2 linked regions of the Lacibacter sediminis genome follow. The protein of the gene in region 2 interacts with the protein of the main gene of each other region in a pairwise test. Links are inferred from orthologs where the notes say so. Each region holds a gene or a part of one and is shown on either strand. Other genes may lie near its edges.

The links.
Region 1: the proteins of H4075_RS09375 (region 2) and ung interact in binary tests that used the Escherichia coli proteins (3 or more experiments, as listed by UniProt). The link is inferred for Lacibacter sediminis from one-to-one orthologs.

What each region holds. Positions count from the first base shown.
Region 1 is NZ_CP060007.1:3,149,940-3,161,138, reverse strand. What follows is about bases 3,449-6,356. They hold ung (uracil-DNA glycosylase), read right to left. Parts: upstream 5,288-6,356; coding sequence 4,610-5,287; downstream 3,449-4,609. Other genes in these bases: H4075_RS13390 (hypothetical protein), read left to right, coding at 5,798-6,220; H4075_RS13405 (lysophospholipid acyltransferase family protein), read right to left, coding at 3,870-4,613; H4075_RS13410 (putative LPS assembly protein LptD), read left to right, coding at 3,449-3,867. Also shown: H4075_RS13415 (N-acetylmuramoyl-L-alanine amidase family protein), read right to left, coding at 13-984; more of H4075_RS13410, read left to right, coding at 1,039-3,448; H4075_RS13385 (hypothetical protein), read left to right, coding at 6,486-6,860; H4075_RS13380 (rod shape-determining protein), read right to left, coding at 7,035-7,412; H4075_RS13375 (ABC-F family ATP-binding cassette domain-containing protein), read right to left, coding at 7,968-9,950; H4075_RS13370 (DUF3347 domain-containing protein), read left to right, coding at 10,174-10,752; H4075_RS13365 (TonB-dependent receptor), read left to right, coding at 10,894-11,199. UniProt on the Escherichia coli protein: Excises uracil residues from the DNA which can arise as a result of misincorporation of dUMP residues by DNA polymerase or due to deamination of cytosine.
Region 2 is NZ_CP060007.1:2,191,889-2,202,868, forward strand. What follows is about bases 4,277-6,965. They hold H4075_RS09375 (nucleoside-diphosphate kinase), read right to left. Parts: upstream 5,985-6,965; coding sequence 5,568-5,984; downstream 4,277-5,567. Other genes in these bases: H4075_RS09370 (DUF3857 domain-containing protein), read right to left, coding at 4,277-5,445; H4075_RS09380 (DHH family phosphoesterase), read left to right, coding at 6,231-6,965. Also shown: H4075_RS09360 (DUF3857 domain-containing protein), read right to left, coding at 1-1,523; H4075_RS09365 (DUF3857 domain-containing protein), read right to left, coding at 1,520-3,439; more of H4075_RS09370, read right to left, coding at 3,520-4,276; more of H4075_RS09380, read left to right, coding at 6,966-7,244; H4075_RS09385 (FKBP-type peptidyl-prolyl cis-trans isomerase), read left to right, coding at 7,254-8,231; folP (dihydropteroate synthase), read right to left, coding at 8,376-9,203; H4075_RS09395 (DUF1599 domain-containing protein), read left to right, coding at 9,291-9,839; H4075_RS09400 (BT_3928 family protein), read left to right, coding at 9,980-10,980. UniProt on the Escherichia coli protein: Major role in the synthesis of nucleoside triphosphates other than ATP. The ATP gamma phosphate is transferred to the NDP beta phosphate via a ping-pong mechanism, using a phosphorylated active-site intermediate.

The sequences.
Region 1 (11,199 bases), 960 kb from region 2 along the record:
ATTGTAAACTAATTACTTACGGGAATTATTAGCCGCATTTTGCACCGCAGGTTTTTCCACCAGGTCTTTGTAGCGCTTGATTGAACGGGCGATACTTTCAACCATTTGTTGCTGGCCTTCTTCACTGATCAGGTATTCCTCTTCGGGTCTGTGCGATAAAAAGCCCAACTCGATCAAAATACTTGGCATAGCAGTGGCCTGCAATACCCAAATACCTTTCTGGCGTTGCTTCACACCACGGCTGAAACGGCCGATGCCTACAAATTCTTCCTCAACAATAGAGGCCAGTTTTACGCTGTTCCCAAAAAACTGTTTGGTCCAGAGGGCTACTTGTTGTTTCACAATGGGGTCGTTAATGTTGGCATTAATAGTACCATCATCTTCTTCATTGCTGAAAATATCGCCGTTTTCAAGAATGAAATCTTCTTTATCGTCCTGTTTGTGGGCGGCAAACACATAGGTTTCGGTGCCGTGTGCAGGATTGGCGTGGTAGTAGGTCTTATAAACAGGAACTGTTCTTGTTTTCTTTACACGTTTTTTGCTCTTGCCTTTTCCGGTTGTAACATAGTAGGTTTCTTTACGAGAGCCTTCTCTCACTACTTCTCTCAGTTTAGGAACATAGTTGCAGTGGATGGATACAAACAGATCGCCTTTATTATTGTTGGCAAATTCAGCACGTGCCTTGTTCTCTACAAAATAAATGGAGGGTCTCGATTCAAGAATTTTCACTTCAGGCATTTCTTTCTGAAGAATAGTCACCAATCGTTTGGCAACTTCATACGAGATCTGATCTTCGGATACTTCTGTGCCAAATGAGCCATGGCGTGCACCAATAGTTCCTTTAAAACCATGGCCGGCATCAATAACAATGGTCCTGATCTTTCCTGCTGCAGCAGATGTATTATTTTTTTTACTGGTGAAGGAGATAGCCACCACACCCACCATCAGCAAACAGGCAATTCCGGGAAACCAGTTCTTGTTCATAGTTCGAATTTCGTTTTGAGTTAGTAATTCAAAAGCAACATTCACAGTTCGTTAATGCAATTGTGGCTATTTTTGTCGCCACCGTATATGTTCCAACGCCGTAAAGTTAATCATAAATCTGTTTTCATCACCGCTGTTGCAGCATTGCTGCTCTATGGCCTAACGGTAAGTGGTCGCTCTGCATTTCATTCATCATCTCATTTTCTGCAAGCTTTAACATTTGCAGTTGCTGATACAACACCTGTTAAACCAAAAAAACAGCCGATCACTAAACCTGCATTACAGACGAGAGAAGGCGCAGCAGCGCAGCAGAACAGAATGTTAATTGATACAGTGCCGGTTAAAAAAGATTCAGTCAATCTTGTCGATTCTTTACAACGCAAAGATTCGCTGGTGCAGAAGATCGATACGTTTGATTTTAAACTGTCAAAAGATTCTATTGATGCGCCGGTTGATTTTGAAGCCGAAGATTCAATGGTGATCGATATCCCGGGTAAACAGATCTTCCTTTATAACAAAGCATCGGTTAAGTTTAAAGATGTGGCACTCGATGCTTCTGTTATACGGCTCGATCAACCCACACAGATACTCACCGCTTTTTCTATCAAGGACAGTACGGGCAAACCAATTGGCGTGCCGGCCTTCAAACAAGGTGAAAGTGCATTTACATCAGATACCATCCGTTATAATTTTAAAACACAACGTGGCTTAACCATCGGTACTTATACGCAGGAAGGGGAGATGTTTATCTATGGGGAGAAAGTAAAACGTATCAGCCCAACTGTTTTCTTTGCTGAGAAAGCAAGGTTCACTTCCTGTAATTATGATACACCACACTTTGCGTTTAAAGCACGTAAAGTAAAATTCATCAGCAATAAAGTGGCTGTTACAGGTTTGGTGCGACCTGAGTTTGAAAACGTGCCGATCCCTCTTGGTTTGCCGTTTGGTTTATTCCCCATGAAACAGGGTAGAAGAACAGGACTGTTACCACCGCAACCTGTAGCGAATGATCAGTTGGGTTTTGGTTTGGAAGGATTGGGATATTATAAAACAGTTGGTGAATATTGGGATGCTACCATCAGGGCCAATATTTATTCATACGGTTCGTATAGCTTATTTCTTTCACCAACATATCGTAAGCGTTACCGCTACAATGGCGGGTTCAACATCAGTTACCTCAATACAAAAATTGGTTTCAAGGGCGATCCTGATTATGTTCCGCCAAACCGTAACTTTTCTGTTCAGTGGAATCATAGTTTAGATGGCAAGGCAAGACCCGGGCAATCATTCAGTGCAAGTGTAAACGTTGCCACGAGTTTGTTTAACCGTTACTTCCCCAACAATGCGTCGCAGAACTTCAATAATACCTTGCAATCTTCCATTGCTTACCAACGTACATGGGCGGGCAAACCTTTTAATTTATCGGTAACTGCAAATCATAATCAAAACACGAATCAGAAACAATACAATATCAGCTTGCCCGATATTGGTTTTACTGTGAACACACTGTATCCTTTTCAGAAAAAAGAATTTGTTGGTACGCCTAAATGGTACGAAAAACTAGGTGTGTCGTATAATGGAACTTTCCGTAACCAGGTTTCATTTACTGATTCAACCTTTACACTCAAACATTTACTCGATACGGCAACATGGAGTGCACGACACAGTATTCCTATTCAGCTTTCTTTACCTGCATTAGGACCCTTGCAGGTTGGTCCTGCCATCAGTTACGATGAAACATGGCACTCACGCACTTTTGTACGCCGCTGGAACCCTGCAACCAAATCGGTTGAAACAGTTAGTGAAAAAGGTTTTTACCAGGAACGGCAAATGAGCTTTGGTTTGAACTTCAGTACGGCTGTGTTTGGTAAACTTGATTTTAAGAAAGGAAACGTCAAAGCGTTGCGTCATGTTATTCGTCCCACGTTTGGATTGGGATACAGACCGGATATGAACAGGAGCAAATGGTACCGTGCACAGGTTGATTCAACAGGACGAGAATTATGGTTCGATAAGTTTAATGGCTCACAGGCAGCTAATATTCCTGATGGCCGTTCGGGTTCTATCAATTTATCGATCGATAATAACCTGGAGATGAAAGTGCGGGATAAAAAAGATACTTCAGAGGCAGCAGATAAAAAGGTACGCCTGATAGATGGTTTTGGTGTGAGCACCAGTTATAATATGCTTGCCGATTCATTTGCGCTGAGTGATTTTAATTTTTACCTGCGTAGTAATTTGTTTGAAAAGATCAGCTTAACTGCCGGTGCAAATGTTTCGCCTTACCAGGTAGATCCTAAAACAGGATTCCGTAAACGGGAATATGCATGGCAGGCCGATAAGTTTTCGTTAGGCCGTTTTACCAGTGGGTTTGTATCAGTGAGTACGCAATTCAAAAGCAAACCAAAAGACGAAAAGAAAGAAAAAGAAAAACAAGAATCAGAACGCAACAGGCGGAATAATGGAGATTATGATGAACAAAGCCGTGAGCTGAATGCAATACAACGTAACCCAGGTGAGTTTGCTGATTTTAATATTCCCTGGAGTTTAAGCTTCAGCTATTCTTTGAATCTGAACCGCCAATTAAAACTGGATTACTCCGGGTTCGAAACATTGATCACACAATCGGTGAACTTCAACGGCGATTTTAATTTAACAGAGAAATGGAAAGTGCAGGCGAATGGTACGTTTGATATTCAAACAAAAACATTACAGTATTTAACTACTTCTATTTCGAGAGATCTGCATTGCTGGCAATTGGCCATTAACGTTACACCGGTTGGTATTTATCGTTCGTTCAGTATCAGCATCAATCCAAAATCAGGTTTGCTGCGAGATCTGCGTATCAACCGCTCCAAGTTCTTCTATAACTTACCGCAGTAGTATTATTTCCTTGATTCAATATAATTCCACATCAATTCGTACACATGTTCACGAAGTTGTTTTATATCTTCTTTTCCAAGTTCGCTTGTTGCAATAGGATCGAGAAAATGCATTTCAATTTTTGATGGCCAGAAGTAAAAACCTTTATGTTGCGGTAATACTTTTTTTGTGTTGAATAATACAGCAGGAACAATTGCTTTCTTTGTTTCAATGGCTAAACGGAAAGCACCGTCTTTAAATTCTTTCAGCGGCTGGTTGGTTTTGTTTCTTGTTCCTTCCGGATAAATGCACATATGCAAACCCATATCCAACACTCGTCTCATGTAAGCATAACTTTTCAATCTGCTTTCTTCACTCTTCCGATCGACCAATACACTTCCTCTGCGATAGATAATGCCAAACAACGGAATCTTCGCCATTTCAATTTTTGCAATCGTTTTATTGGCGCCGGGTATACCGGGCGATGTAACAGGTACATCCATAAAAGAATTATGATTGCACACTACTACATAGTTTTCGCCCTTTTTAAATTTCTCTTTTCCTTTTATTACTAATCGAATACCAGCAAGAGGTAACCACACACCCATCCAGATTCTGGACATGGCAATAAACCAGCGTGTACGTTTTGGTTCAGGCAACAGACCCATTGCCCATGTAGGTATTAATATAATAAGCATGGTGGCAATAAACGTAAGCATTGCCCACAAAGCGAATATGCGTCCAAGTATGTTTTTTAAAACGTTCATGGTAATTTCCAATCGATGGGTTCAAGTCCTTCTTTCAATAACAATTCATTCGTTTGCGAAAAATGTTTGCAGCCAAAGAAGCCTTTATCGGCACTGAAAGGCGAGGGGTGTGCTGCTTTCAACACATGATGTTTGGTTTCATCAATGAGGCTTTGTTTTTCCTGTGCAAATTTTCCCCAGAGCAAAAACACAACTCCTTTTTTATGATCTGAAATTGTTTTGATGACAGCATTCGTGAAATTATCCCAGCCAATTTTTGAATGACTGGCAGGCTCATTTGCCCTTACCGTTAGAAAAGCATTGAGCAATAACACACCCTGTTGTGCCCATTTAATAAGATTACCATGCTTGGCCGACATGCCAACGCCCATGTCCTTTTCTATTTCTTTGTAGATATTAATAAGGGATGGCGGAGGGTTAATTCCATCCTGTACCGAAAAGCAAAGTCCGTGCGCCTGACCTGGCCCGTGATAGGGGTCCTGGCCAATGATCACCACCTTTACATTATTGAAGGGTGTTTGGGTAAAAGCATTGAATATGAGAGAGCCGGGCGGGTAAATAGTTTTGCCCTGTATTTTTTCGGTTTTAAGAAAGGCTACGATCTGTTGGAAATAGGCTTTGCTGAACTCCTGTTTCAACTCTTCTTTCCAACTATCTTCTATCTGAACATCCATGCACAATACGTTTGGATGCAATGGTACAAAAAATTACCTTTGCTGCCTCTTAATCAAAAGCTGGTCCGGTAGCTCAGCTGGATAGAGAGCATCCCGATTTCTAAATCGGGAGGGTCAAAGGTTCGAAGACGCTACTACATATTAATAAAACAGCTGGTCCGGTAGCTCAGCTGGATAGAGCATCAGCCTTCTAAGCTGAGGGTCATTGGTTCGAATCCAATCCGGATCACAAAAAAGCCTCATTAAATGAGGCTTTTTTCTTGTCGCATAAATTCTACAACCGGTTTCTCAAATTAACCTCTATATTTATACCCGAACGATTGCTGGCTAACTTCTTAAAACCCCTCCGTACCAATTTCCTTCGTTAAACATCCGCTACCCCGTTTCTCACCGAACAACCTTTTCATTTAGTTGTAATAGTTATTACACGTATATCCAATTCTCCTGAAGATCCTTAAGCAAACCTTTAAAAGGCCGTAATCCCAATTGCTTATATAAAAGAGAAAACGAATGAAAAAGGTTTTAGGTCTTTGCGTGTTCATGCTAAGTTTTACTGCAGTCCGTTCACAGGTTTATTTACAAGCCGGGGGAGGTGTTACAACAAACGGTAATGCCGGTGCTGATCTGCAGGTAGGTTATTCCCTAAAGAAAAAAACAACCATCGGTATCGGTTATTTTGCGCTGATCGATAATGCACAGCCCTTGTTAATGAATGTTCAGGTGGGATATAAATTATCAAAGTCGGTTCGAATGTATGGCGGTTATGTACGCAAACAGGTATCAAGCAGCCACAAAGCACTCAATACAAATTCCTGGATCGGAGGGATTGAATACAACACAAAGCGGTTTAAAAAAGGAAATTTTTACTATTCAGCAAACTATATTCCCAATTATTTCTTTGCGTGTGTGGGTATGAAGTTTAATTATAAATAGAGCAAAGCCTTGTCTGCATTGAGTTTCAGCAAACGAGCGCAGTTATCACAGAAAAAAAGCTGAAAATATTCTGCTAAAAACTTGCATATGTAAAAGAAGACAGTAATTTTACGGTCAGAATTGAATCCGGCCCTAACAAATATTCTCCACCGATTTAATTCCCCTTTTAATATCTCATATCCGGAAGCCCCTTCCAAAATTCCTTATTTGAACCAAATTGATTCCAATCCTATACCCGAGATTGTACTTTATCAATTTGTATATAATGAAAACGAAATTTGTACCTGTAATTGCTGCCTTCATGATCCTGTTGTTTGTAAACACAGGCACCTCCGGAACTATTTTTTCCAAACAAGTCTGGCCGAAAGTTTATGATGTTCAGTTTGAACAGAAAGGCGCTTTTGTTGTGCTTGAGTGGAAAGCAGATAACGAACCCAAAGACATTTACTACGAAGTTGAAACAAGTGTTGATGGTATTGCATATAAAGCATCTGCAATTGTATTGGGTGGTTTTGCAAATGAGGCACATTACAGCTATCAATACAAAATGAAGAAAACGGCATCTTCAAAAACATATTACCGCATTAAACAAATGAACAATGATGGCACTTACAGAATTGTAAGCGAGCAATCATTCTAAATATATTCAACGAACTGTTGGTTCTCTTATAGGTAAATACGCCGTCCTTATTCTTAAGGATGGCTTTTTATTTTAAATCGAAAGGGGAAAGTGAAAAATCGGAAGTAGGCCCGTCCGACGCCATCATCTGACAGGTAAACGAAAACTTGTTTTGAAATAGATGTATAAGCTTGATTACATTTCTTTGAGATAAGCCAATGCGACTTCAGCAGAAAGGGGCTCAGTTTGTTCAAGTATAAAAACTTTGTTTGCTCCGGCCATTTCTGCAAGATCCCGAAGTGCTCTTTTTTCAATGTCACTTAACCCGCCTTCAAGCCCTTCGAGTTGTTGAATCAGGATATTCATCTTTGATAGAAAGGATCTTCCTTTTAAACCAAGTTTTTCTAAGGCTGATTGAATAGTTTCGTTAGCAGGGTTAAAACTACTGACAACATTTCTTACGCTTGAGAAAGGTCGTATCGCTTGTTGGGTAACTGTTTCACCAGTATTCAAATCTGTTACTTCAACATGATTGCGTTTGATTTTGATGTAGATGGATTTTAATTTGAACATAGGATGCCTTGTAGTTTATTGGTTTGATTATAGAACCATAGCGTTTTTGTAATTCGGCACAAGCGAGAGGCTTGCGCCATTGTGCTTTTTCCACAACATAAGTATAATTAATAAGGCAAATGAAGTGATGATGTAAAACACCAACCAGACATTACCTTTAAAAACCTTGTCCCAATCCCGATCATATTTCTCTTTAAGTGGAGCTAAATCACTTTTTTTGAAAAGAATCGTCATCACGAAATATATGGGCAGCATTGTTAAAAAAACTATTAACCTCTTAGTTAACTTATCGGCCGTGATGTCGGGAATGCTGTTGAGAAGAATGAGAATTTGCATTAGATGTATGAAAACTAATAATGTCATTGAACAAATGGCACTGAAATAGGGGATACTAGCTCTAGATCCTTTTGAATAATAACGATGGAATAAATAGCCAATGAATTTTATTGTCCTCATTTTATTTCACTCTCGGGTTAGCTGCTAGTAATTTGGTTAGATAATGCAAGCAACCACTTTTGTTTATTGCCTTTTGACTATTGCCCATTCATTCATAAATCATCCCATCTTACTCTCCAACTCCATCACCTTCTCAAACGCCGCTTCATACTCTGCATTCAATTCTTTCAGATCCTTGCTGAGCTTTTGATAAGAAGTTTCGGTTTGCTTGAATTTGTCTTTATCAGAATAGGTAGAAGGGTCGGAGAGTTGCGCTTCCATTTTATTTTTTTCAATGGTGGTAGCGTTGATCTTTTCTTCCAACTGCTGTAAAATACGTTGCTGCTTCTGCAATTCTTTCTTCGCTTCTTTATTGATCACCTGTTTGGTATCTGCAACAGGTGCCTGTTGTTGAACTGCCGGTTTTTCCTCAACTACTTTTTTTATTTCCGTTTTTTTTTCACTGGCAGCTGCAGATGATTTACTATCGGCTTCTCGTTTCGCCATCCGCTCTTTCCATTCTAAATATTCAGTGTAAGTGCCTTTAAATTCCTTGATTTCTTCATCCACAATTTCCCAGATCTTATTGGCTGTTTGCGAAACAAAGAAACGATCGTGACTCACCAAAATAATACTGCCCTGGTATTTGTTCAATGCTTCGATCAACAGTTCAACCGAATGCATATCCAGGTGGTTCGTCGGTTCATCGAGCATCAGGAAGTTAGCCTTGCTGATGATCGTTTTTGCCAATGCAATTCTTGCTTTTTCACCACCGCTCAATACTTTGATCTTTTTATCGATATCATCGCCACCAAATAGAAAGCAACCAAGAAGGGTGCGTAACTCCTGGTCGGTTTTCTGTGTGCCGCAGGTTTTTAATTCATCAAGCAGTGTATGATTAAGACCTAATGATTCCAACTGATGCTGGGCATAAAAACTTTCATCAACATTGTGTCCCCATTTGCGTTCACCTTCGTATTGTTCAACACCTGCGATAATGCGGAGCAGGGTAGATTTACCTTTACCATTCGCACCGATCAACGCAATTTTATCACCCCGTTCAATTTCTGCACTAGCGTTCGTTACAATTCTGGTGGCGCCGTAATGTTTGCTTACATGTTTTAATTCGCACAATACTTTACCCGGCATTTTATCAATCGCAAAGTTGATACGGATATTCGGACGGTCATTTGTTGGTGCTTCAATCACATCCAGCTTTTCTAATTTCTTAATAGCAGTTTGTGCAGCAGCGGCTTTACTGGCTTTTGCACGGAAACGTTCAATAAAACGTTCTTGCTGACGGATAAAGTCCTGCTGATTTTCAAACGCCTTCATCTGCAATTCCATCCGTATTTCCTTTTCTTGTTGATAGAAAGAATAGTTACCACCATAGATATGCAAGCCTTGCTGAAATACTTCTACGATCTTGGTCACCATGCGATCAAGGAACCAACGGTCATGCGACACGATCACTACTGAACCTTGATAATGCAACAGATATTTCTCTAACCATTCAATACTCGGTAGATCAAGGTGGTTTGTCGGTTCATCCAGCAACAACAGATCGGGCTGTTGTAAGATCATTTTCGCCAGCAGCACACGCATGCGCCAGCCACCACTGAATTCTTTATACGGACGTTGCAGATCGGCATTGGCAAAACCAAGCCCCTGCAGAATTTCTTCTGTTTTATGATGGATATTGTAACCATCCAGCGTATCCATTTCGTGGAGCTTATCAGAATAAAGATGGAGGAGAGCCTCATCTTCATGATTCTTCTCTAACTGAATACCCAGCTCTTCAATTTCTTTTTCGAGCAGCAGTACTTTTTCAAACGCACCCAACGCCACCTGTAAAATCGATTCGCTGGTATCAAAACTCAGAAGGTCCTGGTGCAGATAGCCAATGCTGGTATTGCGGCTGCGGATCACCTCACCTTTGGAAGGTTGGTATTCGCCCACCAGCAGTTTCAGGAGGGTAGACTTGCCCGTACCATTATACCCGATCAAACCAATGCGTTCATTGGGGTGAATATGCCAGGTAGAATCTTCTATAATAGCTCTTGCACCAAACTCAAACGTTACATTCTGAAAACCAGCTAACATAATTCTTACTTAAAAATGAGCCGCAAAGATAAGGTTTAAGTGCGGGGTGAGAGGTAAGAAGTAGGAGGTAAGAGGGATTGAGTACGAAGTACGAGGTAAGAGGTACGAAGTACGAAGCGGGAACCTCGTCAGCGGTTGGTAACCCTGACGGCGGTTGAATGTTTGGTATTCCTGACAGCTCGCAGCAAACCCCGTAGGTCTTATCTTTGCCAAAATTTTTTTTATGAAGAAGACTTTGCTTATCCTCTCCGTCATTTTTCTAGCGGTAGCCTGTAAAAACAAAGAAGACAAAACAGAAGAAACAACAACGACTGAACCGAAAGCTGCAGCCGGGTATGCATACAGCGAAACATTCAACCAATCGATGAACAATGTGTTGAATGCGTATTATAGCCTGAAAGATGCGTTTGTTGCGAGCGATACAGTGAAAGTGAATGCGGCAGGTGCAGCATTAAAATCCTTACTCGACAGTTTAAAGCTCGATGAGGTACAGAAATTTGATACACTTGGTTTCTCGAGTATCAACGGTCGTGCAGGTGATGTTGCTGCAGAACTGAGTGGTATGTTGGGCGAAAAAGAACTGGAGAAAAAACGTGAATCTTTCGAAATGGTATCGAATGCATTTTACGATATGGTGCGTGTAATTAAACCCACAGGTGCTACTATCTACTATCAATATTGCCCGATGGCATTTAACGATAAAGGTGCTTATTGGCTCAGCAATGCTGATAGTATTATGAATCCTTACTTCGGTAAGAAAATGTTGACTTGCGGTGAAGTAAAGGAGACGTTGAAATTCTAAGAAACGTGAGTGGTGAGTCGTTAGTCGTGAGTGGAAAATCCGGAACTGTTTTATTCACGACTAACGATTCACGATTTTCGACAACAATTGCTGCCGATCACTTGTAATAGGAGGACACTTATAAAACGGGAAATTTTCCGCATGTACTATTTTAAACCTGTCATTTCACTGCTGATCTGTATTGTAACAGTTTTTGCTGCAACTGCACAAGAGAAATTCACCATCAGCGGTTATGTAAAAGACAGCACCAGTAATGAAACTATCATTGGTGCCACCATCAGCGTTAAAGGCCGCAGCAAAGGCATCAGCTCTAACCAATACGGATTTTATTCTATCACACTCGATAAAGGCAGTTATACACTTTCAGTATCTCATGTTGGGTTTGTTGCCAAAGAAATTGAGCTTGATCTGAAGAGTAATACCCAACTCAATTTTGATCTTGCTCCA
Region 2 (10,980 bases):
AACTGGTTGTATGCTAATTTTATTTCAACCAAATGACCGTCGGCCGAATCAGAAAGAATTTTTACTTCGAGGTCATCGGGTGCCTTGTAACCAAATGCATTGACCAAAGCTCTTTTTGTATCTTCTTTTGTTTGTCCGTTTACATAAGCATCTACATATTGCCAGAATTCACCCGATACAAATAACTTGCTGGTAAGTATTGCAGAGCCGTCTTCAAATAAATCTGCATCGGTAGCAGATATCCATTTGTTGAATATGCTTTTACTGCTTGGTGTTTTAGTCAGTACTCCGCCATTTTCGGTAAGCAACAAGGCATTTCTGTTTTCTGTAAAGTTGCCAAGCATACCAGGCAGAGTTTGTTTGCTTGTACATTCAAGCCAAACAGAATCATTCTTCAATGGAACACAAAGTATAACATGGTTAAAGTTGTTAGAGGCGAAAGTTGGATCAACCGGGTATTCATTGGTGCCGGCATTAATTAATGCAGCATGTGCTTTTATACCTACAGCATTCAGGATGTTTTTCATGTAATGCGTTAAACCTTTGCAATCACCATATTTTTTCTGCTCGGCAAAGGATACCGGGAAAGGTTTAAAGCCACCAATACCAAACTGGATGCTTACATAGCGGAATTCTTTTTGCAGATAGCTGTAAAGGATGGAAATTTTCTCCTGTTCCGTTTGTGCATCTTTGATCAATGATTTGAAAAACTCAACACGTTCAGGTTTGAATGGATTAGTTTCTTCATAAAAAGGGTAGGTCCATTTGCCAAATTCTTTCCAGCTTTCTAATGAGCCGGGAAAGCCATCATAACTGAATTGTGTGGGAGATACATCGATCCATGGCAATGATACACGTGGCCCATATGAACCGGTTTCTTTTGTGGGAACGGGTTTGTTACTTAACTCCCATGTGTACACTGTTTTCTTAGCATCAGTTGTAACAACAGGTTCGCCATTGAAGTTATAAGCTTTGTATTTGACAGGGATAGCAGACCTTACAACAAACCTGCTTTTCTTAAACGATTCTGTTGTGCTTCCAAAATACCAGGACGGGATATCAATGAAGCCGGAACAGTTTAGTTCGTATTCGGTTTCAATGGTGCAAGGCGTGCCGGGCACGGGAAAATCAAGTTCATATAATTTGTCGTCGGATGCCAGTGTAATGCCATCATATGCACCTTCCAGTTTAAAGTCTTTTTTCTTAAAGCGTGATACTTCAATACCAAGTTCGTTGTACACTTTCACCGTTATTTCCTCCAGCTTGCGGAGTTTGTCTACACCAATCCGTACAACTGAATGGTGAAGGCCGGCCTTTGTTAATACTGTTGCAATCGTGTGTGTACGGATGATCATCTTAGACGGCGATTCAATGTCGATCACGTTTTCTTCCAAATGATAAACTGCATCAGCATCTTTCTTTAAGCTGTCGGGCAATGTCAATGAGGAATAGTTCAGGATGGTTTGCGACCATCCATTTACACATACTAAAACAAAGACGAGCAGAGCATTTAGTTTTCTCATGGCTTAGGTATTGTTTTTCTTTTGAATACAATTTGTTCATTCAATATTTCAAACAGTTTAGCATAAAATATTTTGAATTCGGGATATTCATCTGCATAAAAAGTCGGACGTTTTATTTCAAGCGTATAACGCATAGAAATACTGTTTTCATTCCTACTTACAAAACGTTGAAGCGAAATACTGGTATCGGGCATTATCATACGGGTGTTATTTGGCAGTTCTTCCAGTTCAAAGCCTTGCGGGAAACGGAGGGTGGTGAACATATTGTAATACTGGATGTATCCAAATTCAATATCGGTGAAACGTTTGTCGGAAATGAATTCATTCTTCTCCAACTCCATTAGAAAATTGGGAGAGTAAAACATATAATCGCCACTGCTGTTTAAAGTGCCGCTGAATTGTATAACATTTTCAAGTGGCAAACTGTCGATTTTTTGGTTTTTGTATTTCAGTGAATCGAATTTGAAATCGGGATGGGGTGTGGTAAAATAATCCGATAGGTATTTTTTCTCACCCTGCCGTAACGATTTTAAACGTTCGTCTTTGGCATATTCAAATGCAAAAACATTTGCGGTGCCTGCAATTTTTCCGTCATTTGTAATGTCGACCCAAACTGAAGTAGAAAGTTTAAACCGATTTGTTGTGTCGCCAAGTTTTATAAACTGTCCAATTGCTTTGTCAACCAACAAGCCTTCTGTAAACTGAACATCCCAGGGAACCTGTGTAACGGGATTGGTGAAATTGGTAACGTCAATAATATGCGGATTTCCATTTGTTTCGGTGCATACATATACATTGTTAAACTGGTGTAGGAAAGGATAACTGCTGTTCACTTTTCCATTACTTCTGGTACTGACCAAAACCGGGTACGCTTTAAATCCTGCTTCTCTCAAAAGGCTGAGGAGTAGAAGATTCATGTCGGCACTATTGCCATAGTGTTTGTCTAATGCATTTTTTATTCCTTCCTGTACCCATATTGATGTTTTGCCATTCCAGGTTACTTCCCGTTTCACATAGTCTACAATTGTATTCAGGCGATTAATTGGGTTGCTGAGATTTTTTAATTCGTCGGGAAGATTTGTGGTTTTGTAAATATTCTTATTTAGTTGTAGGCCAAAGGATTCGTTTTCTAATATAAGGTATATCAGTTTGCCCCAATTGGTTTCCTGTGATTGTCTTTTAAAGAAACGATGCTGAAAGTCGATACGTTGTAGATAATCTTTTAAGCTGCTCATGAACGGTTCTCTTTCAAGGCCGGGAACATCTTTCATTACAAAGCGCCGTATGTTAGTCTCAGTTGTTTCTTCCACAGGGAGAGTGTGCCGAATATGATAATCAAAAGCAAAGGTTGTGGGTATTTCTACATTGTACTCGCTGTAACGAACCGGATAGGGCCGCTGAAATGCCCAATCTTCAATTCCAAAATAATTACACCTGGTATGCTCGTATCGATATTCAATTATGCTTCCTACTTTTACGTTGGGCATTGAAAATACCATCATCGCAGTATTCTCGTCTATATTTTGAACAAATATTGATTTTTTTTCGAGTTTGGTTTCTTCCAGTTCGCCGTTTGAGTTAAGGTTATAAGTGTATCCTTCAATTGCACGTATGTACTCCTGCTTGTCTTTGCTATAAAATCCAATACGTACGTTGGCGAGTTCCAGCGCTTTTTCATTCAGTATTTTGATACGAATGCGTGGTGTTGTTTCGTTCAGGAAAGTACTACCTGTTGCGTAATAACGCACTTCTGCCATATCAATTAGGTACTCAGCAATGGCCTCTTTATCGTAACTGCATTCTTTTGTAGCAAACTCTTCTTTGTCAATTTTACCGAAAGGTGTAATTTCTTGAGCCGAGGTTTCGTTGTGAAAATTAAGTAAAAGCAACAACGAAATCATACGTGTCATCTTCATAAAAGAAGTGTAATTATGCAGCGCTTGCAACCAGCTGAAATACTGAGCCCAAATAAAAAAAATGTACAAAATGAATTTGGTCATGGTTTGGGCTTAGGTGTTGTTTTTCTTTTGAATACAATTTGCTCGTTCAGCATCTCAAACAGTTTGGCATAGAATGTTTTGAAGTCGAGGTATTCATCTGCATAATAAGTAGGACGTTTTATTTCAAGCGTATAGCGCATAGAAATACTATTCTCATTCTTGCTTACAAAGCGCTGGAGAGAAATACTGGTATCGGGCAAGATCATGCGGATGTTCTTTGGCAGTTCTTCCAATTCAAAACCTTGCGGGAAACGTAGGGTGGTGAACATATTGTAATATTGTATGTATCCAAATTCAATATCAGTAAAGCGTTTGTCTGAAATGAATTCGTTTTTCTCAAGCTCCATTAAAAAATTAGGAGAGTAAAAAAGATAATCTCCACTTCCTGAAAGAGTGCCTTGAAACTGCACAAGGTTTTCCAGGGGCAGGCTGTCATTCTTTTCATTCTTATACGTAAGTGAATCGAATTTAAATTCAGGATGTGGTTTGGTGAAGTATTCTTCCAGGTAATTTTTTTCTCCTTTGCGTAAGGTAGCAAGCCGTTCATTTTTTGCATACTCATAGGCAACAATATTGGCGCTTCCGTTTACTTTTCCATCGGGTGTAATTTCTCCAAGAATAGAAGCCACTAACCTGAAACGATGTTTCACATCACCTAATGGTATAAACTGTGCGAGTTCCTGGTCAACAAGAAAGCCTTCTGTAAACTGCACATCCCATGGTATTAAAAACGGAGGGTTGCTGTAATTGGTGGCATCAATTACATAAGGAGTTTGGTTGATCTCTGCATACACATACACATCATTGAACTGGTAAAGGAACGGATAGGTTGCATTTACTTTTCCATTGTTTCTTGTGCTGACTAAAACAGGATAGGATTTTAATCCTGCATCACGAAGTAAACTGACCAGCAGCAGATTCATATCAGCACTATTGCCGCTGTGTTTATCAACAGCATTCTTAATGCCTTCATCGGTCCATATGGATGATTTGCCATTCCATGTTACTTCTTTCTTTACGTAATTAAGAATGGTGATGAGTTTTTGATACGGATCTGTAATTGATTTCAGTTCGCCAGGCAGTGCTGTGTTTTTATAAACGTTTTTCTTGATCTGTACTCCAAAACTTTCCGACTCGAGTACTTGTTCAGTTAGTTTGGCCCAGGTGGTCATTCTCGGCTGGCCGTTAATTGATCTTAACTGAAAATCGATGCGTTGCAAATAATCTTTCGAACTACTCATGAAAGGTTCCCTGTCAAGACTGGGAATATTGGTCATGATGAATCGCTTGGTGGCATTGATACCTTCTGTTGTTTCTTTTACAGGCAATGATCGTTTGATCATGTAAGTAAACTCAAGCTCTTTAGGGATTTCAACATTGTATTCACTGTAACGAACGGGATAAGGACGTTGAAATACCCAGTCTTCAATTTCAATATAGTTGCGTTTACTGTCTTCGTAACGGTATTCAATGATGCTGCCCACTTTTACATTCGGCATAGTGAATACCATCATCTCAGATTCGCTTCCGAGTTTTTGCTCCATCACCGATTTCTTTTCAAGCTTGGTTACTTCCACTTCACCACTTGCATTTAAGTTAAACGTTTGTCCCTCGATGTTGCGGATGCGTTGACGATTGCCAACACTATAATAAGGAAGACGCACATTTGCAAGTTCAATTGCTTTTTCATTAAGGATCTTAATGCGGATGCGTGTGGTGGTTTCGTTTACAAAATCAGATGATGTAAAGTAGTAGCGTACTTCTGCAACATCGAGCAAATACTCAGCAGTTGCTTCTTTATCGTAACTGCATTCTTTTGTTTTAAATTCTTCTTTGTCAATTTTTCCGAATGATGGAAGTTTTTGGGCTGAGGTTTGCGTGTGGAGGGTTATTAACAGCAGCAATACAATGATGCTTTTCATGTAGATTGTTTTAGGATATACAATTATAAAAAACAATTGCTATTAAACTCTGTATCCGCATAAAAAAATTCCCTCTTATTTCTAATGAATAAGAGGGAATACTTAGCTTGAAAAATGAGCGATCAATACTGCTCTAGTCCACTGAAGAAAAAGCTTCCTTCAATTTTTGCATTATCATCACTGTCACTTCCATGCACTGCATTTTCACCAACTGATGCGGCATATAATTTTCTGATGGTTCCTTCATCTGCTTTTGCAGGATCTGTTGCGCCAATAAGTGTGCGGAAATCAGAAACAGCATTGTCTTTTTCAAGAATAGCTGCGATGATGACACCACTGCTCATAAACTCAACTAACTCTCCGTAGAATGGACGCTCTTTGTGAACAGCATAAAAAGCACCTGCTGTTTCAGCAGTAAGTTTTGTTTGCTTAAGCGCTACGATGCGGAAACCTGCTTTAATAATTTTGTCTAAAATAGCACCGGCATGACCGTTCTTCATTGCATCGGGCTTGATCATTGTAAACGTACGATTGCTCATTGTATTCTTGTTTTTTGCGCCGCAAAGATAAGGGAGAAGGGGCAAGGCACAAGACTGAGGAAGAAAGGCACAAGAAGAAAATCCAAGAAACAAAATCCAAAACCCAAGAAACAAAACCCAATTTCCAAGGTAGTTAAATGCAAAAAGTAGAGATGGTAAAATTTAAACTGCTTCAAACCCGTAACCTTTAACCCATAACTCTTAACCCATAACTTAGCCATTTCCCCTACATTTGCAACCGCCGTTATGCAAGCAATCAACGAATTATACCCTTTACTGCTCACGCCTGCAAAGGTGGTTATTACAACTCATCAGAAACCTGATCCCGATGCGATGGGCTCTTCGCTGGGTTTATATCATTTACTGGTTCAGCTTGGTCACCAGGTGCAGGTGATCTCCCCAACTAACTGGGCTGCGTTCCTCGACTGGATGCCCGGCTCTGAGAAAGTGCTTAATTACGAAATAACCATTGATAAGAGTAATACAATAATAAATGAGGCAGATTGGATCTTTTGCCTCGATTTCAATGCTTTGAACCGTTTGAAACGGATGGGTACAGTGGTGGGCGAGGCGAAAGGCCAACGGGTACTCATCGACCATCATCGTGAACCGCAGACCGAAGTATTTGCTTACGGGGTAAGTGATGTAACCAAGAGTTCAACCTGTGAGATGATGTACGATTTTATCGTAAAAAGTGGTCATGCCGATAAGCTGAACATGGATATGATGCAGTGCCTTTACGCCGGTTTAATTGGCGATACAGGCAGCTTCCGTTTTGCATCGGCCAGCGCTTCGGTATTTGAAATTGTGGCCGATTTTAAGCGACGAGGGCTTGAGCATACTGTGATCCATGAAAATATTTATGATAATTTTCTGGAGAACAGGTTCCGTTTCATCGGGCATGTACTCAGTAACAGGTTAGAGATTGATTACCAGTTAAACACGGCCCTCATCTGGGTTACAAAACAGGACCTGCTCCGTTACCAGATAAAAACCGGCGACACTGAAGGGCTCGTAAATTACCCGCTTGGCATCCAGGGCATAAAATTGGCCTGTATTGTGATAGACAGGGACGAAAAAAGAAAATGGAGCTTCCGCAGCAAAGGTGACTTTGATTGTAATACTTTTGCCCGCACCCATTTTAACGGTGGAGGGCATTTCAATGCGGCCGGTGGCGAAACCGACGATAGCCTTGATACAACCCTCAAACATTTTAAAGAAGTGATTCATAATTATAAATCGCAGTTAGAAACGTTTTAAAAACAAACAATGAAGACAATTCAATCAATTTTTGTAGCCCTGCTGGCAGTAACTGTGCTGGCGAGTTGCGGTGGCGGTTCTTTTAAAAAGACAAAAGGCGGCTTGCTGTATAAAATCATTCCCGGAAGCAAAGGGAAAAAAGTATCTGCCGGTAAATTCTTCGAATTACAGTTTGGTGAAACCCGTTACAAGGGTAGTGACAAGGATACATTGCTTTCTGATCCTGCAAATGTTGGCAGCCAGATCGTTCCTTTTGATTCTGCCACATTACCTCCTGACTATTATGCCATCTTCGCTGCAATGTCAAAAGGTGATAGCGTGATCATCCGTCAGTCAACTGATAGTATCATTAAACAAAGCCAGGGCCAGGGATTACCTCCTTTTATTAAGAAAGGTGCCTTCATTGTAAGTACATTTAAAGTCCTTGATGTATTGGATACAAAAGAAGATGCGGACAAAGCAAATCTTGCGATCATGGAAAGAGCAAGAACAAGAGATTCGATCCGTGCAATTGAGCAAATCAAAAAAGATGACAAGGTTATCGCAGATCATCTTGCTAAAAACAACATCACTGCAACCAAAACTGCAAAGGGTGTATATGTGACTATCTCAAACCCGGGTGCTGCTGTAAAAGCTGCAGACGGACAGCAGGTTTCTGTTAAATACACAGGCATGAGTTTAGAGGGCACTAAGTTCGATTCAAATGTTGATTCAACGTTTGGTCACCTCGATCCTTATACATTTGTATTGGGTAGTGTGCCTCCCGGCAGTATTGCAGGTTTTGAAGATGCCATCAAACAAATTGGGAAAGGTGGTAAGCTGAAAGCTTATATCCCTTCTGCATTGGCTTATGGCGCTCAAGGTTCACCTCCCAGAATTAAAGCAAACGAAAGCCTGGTATTTGAAATTGAGTTGATCGATGTGACAACTCCTAAGCCAGCGGCTCCGCCAACAGCTCCGGGTGGTAATCCAAACGGACAGCAATAAGAAAATAATTGACCGATAAGAAAAAAGGAAACAGCTTGACTGTTTCCTTTTTTTATGTCCTGAATTTATCCGTTTGAAATTTAGTTTGAAACGCTGCCTTGGTCGGTGTCTTCACCGATCATTTATTAGATCAATAGCCCAAGGTTATGCTTTCGTGTACGCTTCAAAAAGTTTGATGGTTTCCATTGCTTCTTTTACATCATGTACACGAAGTATACTCGCTCCTTTTGTAAGCGCAAGCGTATTTAATACCGTTGTTCCATTCAATGCTTCTTCGGGTGTAACCTGTAATGTTTTCCAGATGGTTGATTTGCGGCTGAGACCTGCAAGTATGGGCACATGAAAGATCTGTAAAGCCTCCATGGTTTTCAGCAATTGAAAATTGTGTGTAATGGTTTTGCCGAAACCAAAACCCGGATCGAGAATCAGATCAACAATGCCTGCTGCTTTGCATGCCGTTGTTTTCTGTATAAAATAATCAACCACTTCTCTCGTGATGTTTTCATACGAGGGGTTTTGCTGCATCGTGTTGGGTGTGCCTTGCATATGCATGGCAATGAATGGAACTTTCAGTGATGCAACAGTTGAAAGCATAGAAGCATCCAGTTCACCTGCACTGATGTCGTTTACGATATCAATGCCTGTTGTAACAGTTTCTTTTGCCACTTTTGCATGGTAGGTATCAATAGAAAGAAAGACAGATGGGAATTCTTTTTTAATAGCTTCAATTGCCGGTAACACACGTTTCAATTCTTCATCAGCAGTTAGGCGATCGCTGCCGGGCCGGGTGCTTTGTCCGCCAATATCAAGTATAGTAGCGCCTTCACTGATCATTTGCTCTGCCTTCGTTAGTACTTCACTTTGCTCGATACGGCTGCCGCTGTAAAACGAATCGGGTGTAATGTTGAGAATACCCATTGCCACCGGTTTATCCAGCACCAATAATCTTCCTTTGCAGTTGAGTGTGTACATTGTATTTTTGGGAACTTAGCTGATATTTCGTCAACGTCAGATAACGATAAGTTCAGCACGAATTAACGAAACAATTTTCAACCGTTCATGAATACGATCGAGCAATATACGCAGGCAGTCAATCAGTGCAGGGATATCTTTAAGAAAAAGACGAGTGATTATGGCACTTCATGGCGGGTTTACCGAACAATCTCTATTGTTGATCAGATCTATATCAAAGCAAAACGTATCCGCACCATACAGGAAAAACAGGAACAGAAGATCGGTGATACCATTGCTTCTGAATTTAAAGGTATCCTGAACTATGCAGTGATGGGTTTGATACAACTTGAATTGCCGCAAAGTGAAAATGATGAGTTGTCCGTTGAAAAAGTAATGGAGTTGTACAACGATAAGATCACAAAGGCACAATTGCTCATGCTCGATAAGAATCATGATTATGGTGAAGCTTGGCGGGAGATGAGCCAGGAAAGTTTTGTTGATCTGATGCTAGCCAAACTGCAACGCATCCGCCAGATATTACAGAACGACGGTAAGACATTGGTGAGTGAGGGAATTGATGCCAATTATTATGATATTATCAACTATGCAGTCTTTGGTTTGATTTTGATTGAAGAAGGAACGCATAAGGGGTGATGTCGGATTTCTGATGGAGGATGTATGATTTGGGATTTTAGATTTCAGATTGACGATTGCAGATTTGGTTTTGCTTATTGCCAATTGACTATTGCCTATTCACAATTCACCATTGACCATTCACCACAACAATTCACAACATGAATAAATCGCTTACACTTTCCCGTTGGTTCGTTGGTATCCTCTTTATCTTTTCCGGTTTGGTAAAAGCAAATGATCCGTTGGGGTTAAGCTATAAGATGCAGGAGTTTTTTGAAGCCTGGGGAGTGCAGGGCTTTCATGATTATACCTTAACACTTTCGGTGTTGATGAATGCGTTTGAGATCATTGCAGGTGTGGCAGTGATCATTGGCTGGCGAATGAAAATGTTTAGTTGGCTGTTGTTGCTGCTCATCATCTTTTTTACGTTCCTCACCGGTTATGCATGGCTGGCAAAAAATGCAGACGGCACAGCTAAGTTTGCGTCCTGCGGTTGCTTTGGTGATTGTTTGCCGTTAACACCACAGCAATCTTTTCTGAAAGATCTGTTGCTTCTTGTGTTGATCGGATTTATTTTCAAATACCGTCACTCAATAAAACCACTATTTAAAAAAGAACTGATCAATGCATTTCTCATTTTTGATGCAGCAGTGCTTGCTTTTGTATTTCAATGGTACACGTTAAAGTATTTGCCGGTTGTTGATTGTCTGCCGTTCAAAAAGGGAAATAATATTGTTGAGTTGCGAAAGCTCCCGGCTGATGCAGTGCCTGATAAATACGAATATGAATTTGTGTATGAGAAAGATGGTAAGCAACAATCCTTCTCAATGAAAAGTTTGCCCGACAGTACCTGGAAGTTTGTCGATCGCAAGCAAACGTTGGTGGCAAAAGGAAAGAACAATGAACCAAAGATTAAAGACTTTGATTTAAAAACGCCTGATGGCGCAGATATCTCTTCTGAAATACTGGAGCAGAAAGGGACGTATTATTTATTATTCCTTCAGAATTTCAATAAGCTCAGTACAAGTGATGCATGGGTGAAACAAATGAGCAAGCTGGGAAAAAGTCAAAAGCTGATCATTGTTACAAGCGTGCCCGACATTGCAAAAGATTTTCTTGCATCAGATATTATTCTCAGCCAGATGCAGTTGATCACCTGCGA